Regions from separate parts of the Sporosarcina sp. P20a genome, predicted to be linked through region 3. Evidence: predicted binding sites of a transcription regulator. Region 3 holds the regulator's gene; each other region holds the start of a gene.

Region 1 (3,291 bases), on a different contig from region 3:
GAATGAGTAGACAATTAAGTTGATACTGAAGAGATCACGCTGATTATTTTTAATTTCGTACGTTGCGACCAACTCGACAAGGCTTGGGTCATGATAATTATTGTCTTCTAGCATTTTATTCATTTCCTTGAACAGTAATTGATTTAGCTTTTCTTGAACTTTTGGATCATCTAATTGTGTAATGATGGGATAATACACATCCACTTTCGGTCTTGTATTCGATATGTGATACGTTTGAATAACAGCAGGGTTTTTCATTATTTCATCCTTCCCAAGACATTTGTTTACTATATGCAAGGAATGGAGAGAAAGTTTCTCGCTTTTTATTTTGTCATATGATAGGATAAACACTGACTGATATAAGGATGTGAAGTAAAATGATCAATATTACATTACCTAAACCGGACGTAACGATCGTTCGCAGAAAACAAGAAATGGGACCGGATGAAACGCCGATTAAGCCAATCTATGGTTTCATCGATTTTCATGACATTCCACGTGATAAAGGCGGCCTTTTGTTGTTCTTCAACCAAAGCGACGAGTTATTATTCGTAGGAAAAGCACGTAAATTACGTCCACGTCTGAAAAAGCATTTTGAAGACCAAGTGTCTCCATTACGTAATCACCGTGAAGAAGTAGCAAAAATTTCCGCTGTGATCATCGATGATCCAATGGAACGCGAAATCTACGAAACGTACGTAATCAACACAGAGCAAGCAAAGTACAACGTAGAAAAAGCATTTTTCAAAGATTAAGCTGTCTGCCTTCGCAGGCGGCTTTTATTTTTGTCTATAAACCGTCTACTGCTTTGGACAACTGGACATCTACCACATCCGCTACATGAATTCTTTCCGTTCCAAATGGATCGCGCAGTACGATCGTCATCGTCTGCAAGTCGAGCGCTTCGATCTCCCCTTGATGAAAGCGAACCTCTCCATCATGCCAAGTCTTGATTGATGTCTCGCTACGTCTGCGCAAAGCCACTTCAAGGGTCTCCTGCATCGTTTGTAGCTCCCAATCGGTTAACTCAGGTCGGTCTATATATTCGTCCTCCCGTTGCCAATCACGTAGTCTCTCGAGGTGTTCAGGCAGCATAAGCGACGTCCACTTCAATTTCCCTCTATCTCGGTTCCTTTCCATCAGCTATTCCCCATTTCTTAAGCGTATGTATGTTCGTATTATACAGAACATACATTCTAAAATCAATGGTTAAAAAGACCATCGCTTGATAAGCGATGGCCGAGTGTTTACTTAGGTAATTTGAATGAACCGACAAACACTTCCAGTTCACGCGCCATTTGATTGGTCTGCGTAGAACGTTCTGAAATTTCTTCTATGCTGGCTGTCGTTTGCTCAGCAGCTGCCGCAATATTATTCGTCATGTCTTCGATATTTTGTACAGCATGTGTCAAATGCTCGATCAACTGCACTGCCTCTGTTGATTTCGAAGCTTCTGACGTCATCAAGTTCGAGATATTCTTGATTTCCTTGACAGTTTCTCCAACTGCTACGGAAATATTACTCAATGACTGAGACGTAAGCTTCACTGTTTCTGTACCCTTCGTGATATGTTTCGTGTTTTCTGATGTAGAAGTAATGACTTGCTGGATACGATCCGAAATATCCTTCACTAGTTTCTCTACTTCGAGCACTTCCTGATTCGATTGCTCGGCCAAGTTCCGTACTTCTTCCGCCACTACCGCAAAGCCTTTACCGTGTTCACCTGCACGAGCCGCTTCAATGGATGCGTTCAGCGCGAGTAAATTGGTTTGAGCTGCGATTCCTGCGATAGAACCTGTGATATTTTGAATCTTCGTCGTAGATTCAACCAAGTTTTGGATCGTATCTCCAACTTCTTGTGAACCGTTTCGGATTAATTCCATATCGTGGCTAATTTCCTCTGCACGTTTTGCGCCTTCTAGTGCAATCTTCATCGTTTCGTTGGAGTTAACGAGCATCGAATCAGCGCTTTGTTTCGTGTTGTCTAAACCACTTGCTAATCCCGTCAAAATGCCTGTAGCGTGCTCCGCAGTTGATGTGCCATCCGTAACGGCTGTGACGACTTCTTCGATATTATGCGCAACCATTGTAATCGCTTCACGCATTTCAGAAAGTGATGCAGAGGTTTCCCCCGCGTTTTCGGATAAATGCTGTGATGTCGTATTCATCGTCGAGATCATATCTTGTAAATTCACCGTCATACGATTCAGTGTACGAGCTAAGTCGCCCACTTCGTCTTGTGATTTCACTTCTGTCGGTTGAACCGCCAAGTCGCCATCCGCAATTTTCTTCGCCTGCTCAATTAAGCTCGTGATCGGCTTCGTTTTCCGGCGAATCAGGAATCCTGTGCCGATTGAAGCAAGTATCATAGGGATAATACTGATCAAGATTCCGTCGCGTACGACATCCCATGTACGGTGCTTGACGATATTGGCATCGAAATCAATTACGCTGAATGCGATGATTTCCTTGCTCGCATCCTGGTCTGCGTGTATTGGCGCATAACCTGAAAGCCGCTCCATGTCACCATACTCGTAAGGCTGGGAGTATGTAGAATGTCGATGTTCGAGTAGATCGGCAATCGCTTCTTCGTCTAAATGGAACTGATCTCCCGGCTTAAATCCTTTAGCTTTCAGATTATCATCGAGGGCAATGAGTTTTCCATCCAAATCCAAAATATATTGAGTTTCAAATATATTCTTATGTTCGGTTGTCCAATTCAACGTCTTCCCAAGTGCATCTTGTGTATCAGTGTCGCCGGCCAATGCCTTTTCCATATCACCAGGCCGAATCAATCCAGTAGTAATATTGGCACAGCCGTACGCCTCAATTCCTGCAGCGTCGTATAACTTGTCATAAGCAGTCTTATATGTAGCCAGTGATGTAATAGCTAACATCACCACCAAGATTCCAGCTATGATCGTACCTAGCTGAAACGTTAACGAATCTTTAACTTTCATCAAACTTTATGCCCACCCTTCCAATTTGGTTCATCTAGCTCATTCGTTGTCTTTATCATACGCTATCAGTCTATAATTAAAAAGAAGAAAATGAAAAACTCTTTGATTTTAAAATATTGTGTAAGATGTAGGTATTATTATCGTGTCACAACGGTTTCATTTCGTATATAATATTGTATGATGAATAGTATATAAACATAAAGTTTCTTGAAGGAAAGGAAGGCGTTCTTTTTTGAATGAAGAACAGACAATTTTCAATTTGGTACATTTAATGGATCAAGTGACAAATAAAATGCTGATCCGTTTCCAGCAAGAATCCAAGCTATCCCTA
Region 2 (3,291 bases), on a different contig from region 3:
TTTGGCTATCGTCTTCATGTTTGCCATTGGAGCGGGGGGCTATGCGTATAGTGAATGGCTAAAAGAAGTGCCCGTTACATTCCCTTCAGTTTTCATCGTATCTATCGTCATTGCACTCTTATTAATGAAAGCGGCACCGACTACGTTACTAAAGCCGGCAGATATCGTTTTTTTCCTGCCATTAGAAAATCAATTGCCGAGCTATATGAAACGTTCGATCACTTGGTCGACATTTTCACAACTTCCCTTACCACTAATTGCTATGGTCGTTGCTTTGCCGTTATTAAAAGCAACAGAAGTGGGAACAGGAACGGATTATCTTCTCATTATGTTACTAATCATCGTGTTTAAAGGGCTATTTGTAGGGACTGAATACAGTGTTCGTATTGCGAAGCATAATTTCGTTTGGCCGGATCGTGTGTTACGACTCGTTTTAACATTTCTAACGATTCACTTCGCTCTTACGTGGAGTACGGTTGCAATCTTTATCGGAATTCTGATTGCTATGCTCTATGCGAAGTTTTGGGATAAGAAAGCGGAGCATTTTCCATTTCCGTATGAGCAGTTTATTGAACTGGAACAAAATCGTATGATGCGTTTCTATCGATTTGCGAATTACTTCACGGAAGTACCGCATTTGGTTGGTTCAGTGAGTAAGCGGAGCTGGTTGAAGATTGCTATGAAACGGTCTACATTCAAGCGCAAGGATGTACAAAACTACTTAATCGTACGTACATTTATTCGTACAGATGATACATTTTGGTTGTGGGTTAGATTAACGGCACTGTCTGCGTTGGGTGCGTTCTTAATACCGTTACCAATTGTATCGTTCATTTTTGTAGGAGCTCTAGCGTTTGCGACAGCTGTTCAGTTGATATTGGCGCTTGAAGGTGGCGTCGAATTCACGATGGATCTGCTATTCCCTGAAGAACAGGAAAAATCGCAAATCAAAGCGGTTCGTTTGTTAGTAAGAAAACTGATTTGGCTACAAGCAATTATTCTATTACTGGCGGCATTACCTTTGTATGGACTAAGTATTACACCTCTCTTGATTGCTGCGATCGCACTCATTGTCGGTGAGGCAACGATCCGATTAACTAAAGAGCAAGTAAAAGAAATATGATGTTCGTCCAGAGTAAAGTGTAACTAATGCTAGTAATGTAATTTCTATAACAGAATTGTCTGAATATATGTACCTAGTAAATATTCCTCTAATTATATTAAAGTAATTCAAAAGTTCGAATAGTTAGATTAGTGGTTGCAATTCGTATTCTATTGCATATATAATTACTAAAAGGTATCAGGGGTGAGAGAGATGAACAATAACAACTCATATGCTGAATTTTTGAAAGCGGTAGGTAACAATGGCACTTCTCTCCAAGCGGAAAAGTTGCTGAACGAAATCTATTGGGATCTGTTTCTACAACACATTCATTGGGAACAAACACAATCGCGAATCATGCTGTTGATTGACGATGCGCTGGATCAAAATGACAAAGAAGCATTCGACCTGTATACACAACAATTAATCGACATTTCACAAGAACATGGTTATGAACTAAAAACAAAATAATGTATTCATAGGCACTGCTAGGGCAAAATCCTGGCAGTGTTTTTTTTATTGCATAGAATAACCTCGCTGTGAGTTTCTTTCACAAAGTACAAGGGTACAATAAAGTACATAGAGAGTTAGCTTAAAACGTACGTTCGTTATTTCTTTAGAAAAAACACTGGTTGTGGTAAAATAGAAGGACAGGTGTTTAAGAAGAGGAGTGGAACCATTTGAACGAAACATTTCAATTGCAGGCACCATATACGCCACAAGGAGATCAGCCAAAAGCGATCGACAGCCTTGTTAACGGTATTAAAGAAGGCAAGAAGCATCAAACGTTACTGGGTGCAACGGGGACAGGTAAAACATTCACGGTTTCCAATGTGCTGACAGAAATTAATAAACCTACACTGGTCATTGCCCACAATAAAACGTTGGCTGGCCAATTATATAGCGAGTTCAAAGAGTTTTTTCCAGATAATGCGGTAGAATACTTCGTCAGCTTCTACGATTTTTATCAACCAGAAGCATATGTTCCACAGACGGATACATTCATTGAAAAGGATTCATCGATCAATGATGAAATCGATAAACTTCGCCACTCCGCAACGAGTGCATTATTCGAACGGAACGACGTCTTGATTGTAGCATCCGTGTCATGTATTTACGGTCTAGGTTCGCCAGAAGAATATAATGACATGGTTTTTTCATTACGCAAAGGAATGGAAATACCGCGTAATCAACTATTGCGCACGCTAGTGGACATTCAGTATGAGCGCAATGATATCAATTTCACGCGTGGTACATTCCGTGTCAGAGGCGATGTAGTCGAAGTCTTTCCGGTAGCTCGTGACGAGCGTTGTATACGTCTTGAGTTTTTTGGAGATGAAATCGAACGGATTCGGGAAGTGGATGCCTTAACAGGAGAAGTCATCGGCGATCGTGATCATGTGGCTATTTTCCCAGGATCCCACTTCGTTACCCGCGAAGAGAAGTTACTTAAAGCGATTGAAAATATTGAAATCGAGTTAGAAGAACAGCTTAAATACTTACGCGATAATGATAAATTATTAGAAGCGCAGCGGCTAGAACAACGGACGCGTTATGATCTAGAAATGATGCGGGAGATGGGCTTTTGTTCTGGAATCGAGAACTATTCTAGACATTTGACGTTGCGTGAAGCCGGGGCAACTCCATATACGTTGCTGGATTATTTCCCTGACGACTTTTTGATTGTAGTAGATGAAAGTCACGTCTCCTTGCCGCAGATTCGTGGAATGTACAACGGGGACCAGGCACGTAAAAAAGTATTGGTGGAACATGGTTTCCGCTTACCATCGGCATTGGACAACCGTCCATTGATGTTTGAAGAATTTGAAAAGCATGTTCGGCAGGCAATGTATATTTCAGCCACGCCAGGTCCTTATGAGATTGAGCATACAGACGAAATGGTAGAACAGATTATACGTCCTACAGGATTACTTGATCCAATCATTGAAGTGCGTCCTATTGAAGGACAAATTGACGATTTATTGGATGAAATACATCTTCGAATCGAGCGAAATGAACGTGTATTAATAACAACTCTAACGAAAAAAATGTCAGAAGACTTGACGGATTATTTAAAAGATATCGGAATTAAAGTTCAGTACCTCCATTCTGACGTGAAGACTCTAGAACGGACAGAAATTATCCGTGAGTTGCGTGTCGGGACGTACGATGTATTAATCGGAATCAAC
Region 3 (3,291 bases):
CCTTCTGGATCTACTACTTTGACCGATTCAATCGTTTCACGCATGCTTGAACGGAATGACTCCAAGTATTCCTTTCTCAACCGCGTCTGTTCTTTTGCTTCCTCGATCGATAATCCTGTTGTTTTCTTTTTATTCGCCAATTCATTAATACGTTTTATTTTCTTTTCTGATAGCATCTTTAAAACCCTCCATAAGTTAGTCGTTTAATAAAATGTAAACAACCTGAAGGAAAAGTGCAACCTATTAGTGTTCTTGTGCTATAAACTCTTTATATCTTCTATGAACCGTCGCTTTACTGACAGCATGGCCAAGTCCATTCAATACCGTTGCAATTTCTTCGTATGTGAGACCTTTGTTGCGGAGCGAGACAATTTCTTCTATTGGTAGTTCAAGCCTTTCACGCCCCGGTCCCTGGTCAATATTCCGCAGATTCTTTGATGGATCATAGCCTCTGTCAACAGCACGCTTCATCCCTCTACGTATTTTTGCATTATGTAGTTTACGTTGATATTCCTCTACGATTGCGAGAATTTCTAGTAACATGGAATCCATTTCATTCAGTTCTATTGTACCGTTTGAATGATTGGTAATCACAGTCGTTTCACTTTTGGCAATTACATGCAATATCGCTACCCTTGCATTCCCTCGCCCTAATCGCGTCTCATCTTGAATGAATACTGCATCCACTGAACCATTTTGGATTTGATCCAACATGGATAGAAGACCTTCACGATCCATATCATACCCACTCTGCCGATCTGTGTAAATTCCAACACAATCATAGGATAACTCAGTAGCTAGCTTTTCTAGTTCTTCCTGCTGCCTTACAATAGACTGCTCTTGTGTTTCTTTTTCCGTACTCACTCGGCAGTATATTACACACTTCTTTTCTGTCATTTAGTTCCCACTCCTATTTCAGCTACCCGGATATCTGTTTGTTTATTAATTTTAACAGGCACACGCAGTAATTCACCTGAAACGATTTGATCGGTAGGCAATTCATTTAATGAACGTACCTGTTCGATCCAGTGAGTGGTCGGTATATCTTCAGAGTAGTTAGAAGCCAGTTGCCAAAGTGTATCTCCTTCATTAACAACGATTTCCATATAGTGATCTTCCTCGGCCATTTTATCGAATTGAACCCAGGCAAATGACACACAAACTATTAATAATACCGCGAAATAATAATTATTTTTAATAAATCCTTTAATAACTTCCATAATAACTCCTCCTCTAATTCGCGCATTCAGAATGCACGTTCGGAATACCTGTTCTTAATTATAAGAGAACATATGATTCCATGTCAAGCAAAATTAGAACCTTTGTTTGATTAGTAATCGAACACATGTTATACTATATTCAAAATAGTGGTTCAGTATTCCATTGCTCGCAAACTAGTAGAAGAGGTGAATCTGTTGAAGAAAATATCAAAGAGACAAGAAGAAATACTTGCTTTCATAAAAGATGAAGTACGTTTAAAAGGTTATCCCCCTTCCGTTCGTGAAATTGGAGAAGCTGTCGGTCTTGCATCAAGTTCCACGGTTCACGGTCACTTATCACGGCTCGAAAGCAAAGGTTTTATACGCAGAGACCCGACAAAACCCCGTGCCATTGAAATTTTAGATCCTGAAGGACTGGACGAGTTAAAAAGCGGCGTTATGCATGTGCCATTGATTGGTAAAGTTACAGCGGGTAATCCAATTACGACGATTGAAAATATTGAAGAGTACTTCCCATTGCCGGATACATTCGGTTCATCAGAGGATGAAATCTTCATGTTGGAGATTGTAGGAGATAGCATGATTGAAGCCGGCATCTTAAACGGAGACCGTGTGATTGTCAGACAAACTCACTCCGCAAGTAATGGTGAAATCGTTGTGGCTATGACAGAAGAAGACGAAGCAACAGTCAAACGTTTCTTTAAAGAGAAAGACTATTTCCGACTCCAACCAGAAAACTCCTCTATGGAGCCAATTATTGTAGATCAAGTTTCTATTCTAGGAAAAGTGATTGGTGTATTCCGTATGATTCATTAATCATCAAAAAAAGTGTATCAAGAAACCTTAATAGGTTCTCGATACACTTTTTTCTTTATACCAACTTTTTTTCAAGCAATTGTTCCATAGAATCTAGTACTGCGGATTTTACATGCTCATAGGTCAATCCACCTTGAATATATGCTGTGTAGGGTGGTCTAATTGGGCCGTCAGCTGTCAATTCGATACTGGAGCCTTGAATAAACGTACCCGCTGCCATTATGACGTCATCGGCATAACCGGGCATATAGGATGGCTCCGGTGCATATTGAGCATTAATTGGTGAGTTTTGCTGGATCATCTGACAGAATGCAATCATTTGTTCAGCGTTTAAAAAATTCACTGATTGGATTAAATCCGTTCGAAGCTCACTGTAATGCGGTGTCGTATCCATACCAAAGCTACCGAAAAATGCCGATGTGAATAGCGCGCCTTTGACCGCCTGACTTACTACGTGTGGTGCTAAGAAGAATCCTTGGTACATCTCTAGTAACGTATCAAGTGAGGCTCCAGCCTCAGCTCCAAGGCCTGGAGAAGTCATTCGATATGCACACTTCTCAACCAAGTCTTTCTTACCTGCTATGTAACCACCTGTTCTGGCAAGTCCGCCGCCTGGATTTTTAATGAGCGAGCCTGCCATCAGATCTGCTCCAACTTCTACGGGCTCTTTCATTTCCACGAATTCTCCATAGCAATTATCTACAAATATCACGACATCTTCTTTGATTTTACGGATTTCCTTAATAATCGCTTCAATTTCATGGATTCTGAATGATGGATTGCTTGAATAGCCTTTCGAACGTTGAATTGCTACGACTTTCGTCTTCGATGAAATCGTCGCTTTGGCTTTCTCGTAATCAACAGAGCCATCGTCTTTCAAATCAATATGCTGATAAGAAATGTGAAAGTCCTCTAGTGAACCCGTATCTTTGCCATTGCCAGAAATGATAGACTCCAACGTATCGTATGGTTTACCTGTAATATAAAGAAGTTCATCACCCGGACGCAATATCCCGAACAAGCTAATTGTAATGGCATGCGTGCCTGAGATAATTTGATTTCTGACAAGACAGTCTTCCGCTCCGAATACATCTGAGTATACTTGTTCCAATACATCACGGCCACTGTCGTCATAACCATAACCTGTAGAGCCGGATAAATGAAAGTCGCTTACCTGATTTTTTTTGAATGCTTGTAAGACTTTTCTTTGGTTAAAAAACGCAATTTCTTCTACGGTCTTCACGTACGGAGCAAT

The links. The regulator LexA, encoded in region 3, represses DNA repair genes until DNA is damaged. The targets are predictions, from matches to a motif close to CGAACATATGTTCG.
Region 1: CSV72_RS04135 (YolD-like family protein) is a predicted target of LexA. The motif match lies at 1,163-1,176, and genes of this name have one in related genera.
Region 2: uvrB (excinuclease ABC subunit UvrB) is a predicted target of LexA. The motif match lies at 1,697-1,710, and genes of this name have one in related genera.

What each region holds. Positions count from the first base shown of each region.
Region 1 covers NZ_PDYT01000002.1:148,025-151,315, forward strand. The annotation lists gene CSV72_RS04125 (DUF3298 and DUF4163 domain-containing protein) at 1-258, opposite strand, end outside; gene CSV72_RS04130 (nucleotide excision repair endonuclease) at 378-755, shown strand; gene CSV72_RS04135 (YolD-like family protein) at 790-1,140, opposite strand; gene CSV72_RS04140 (methyl-accepting chemotaxis protein) at 1,248-2,960, opposite strand; gene CSV72_RS04145 (MarR family winged helix-turn-helix transcriptional regulator) at 3,193-3,291, shown strand, end outside.
Region 2 covers NZ_PDYT01000024.1:40,278-43,568, forward strand. The annotation lists gene CSV72_RS14470 (ABC transporter permease) at 1-1,123, shown strand, start outside; gene CSV72_RS14475 (IDEAL domain-containing protein) at 1,316-1,573, shown strand; gene uvrB (excinuclease ABC subunit UvrB) at 1,783-3,291, shown strand, end outside.
Region 3 covers NZ_PDYT01000001.1:138,897-142,187, reverse strand. The annotation lists gene CSV72_RS00700 (DUF896 domain-containing protein) at 1-176, opposite strand, end outside; gene CSV72_RS00695 (YneB family resolvase-like protein) at 244-897, opposite strand; gene yneA (cell division suppressor protein YneA) at 894-1,220, opposite strand; gene lexA (transcriptional repressor LexA) at 1,416-2,036, shown strand; gene CSV72_RS00680 (methionine gamma-lyase family protein) at 2,092-3,291, opposite strand, start outside.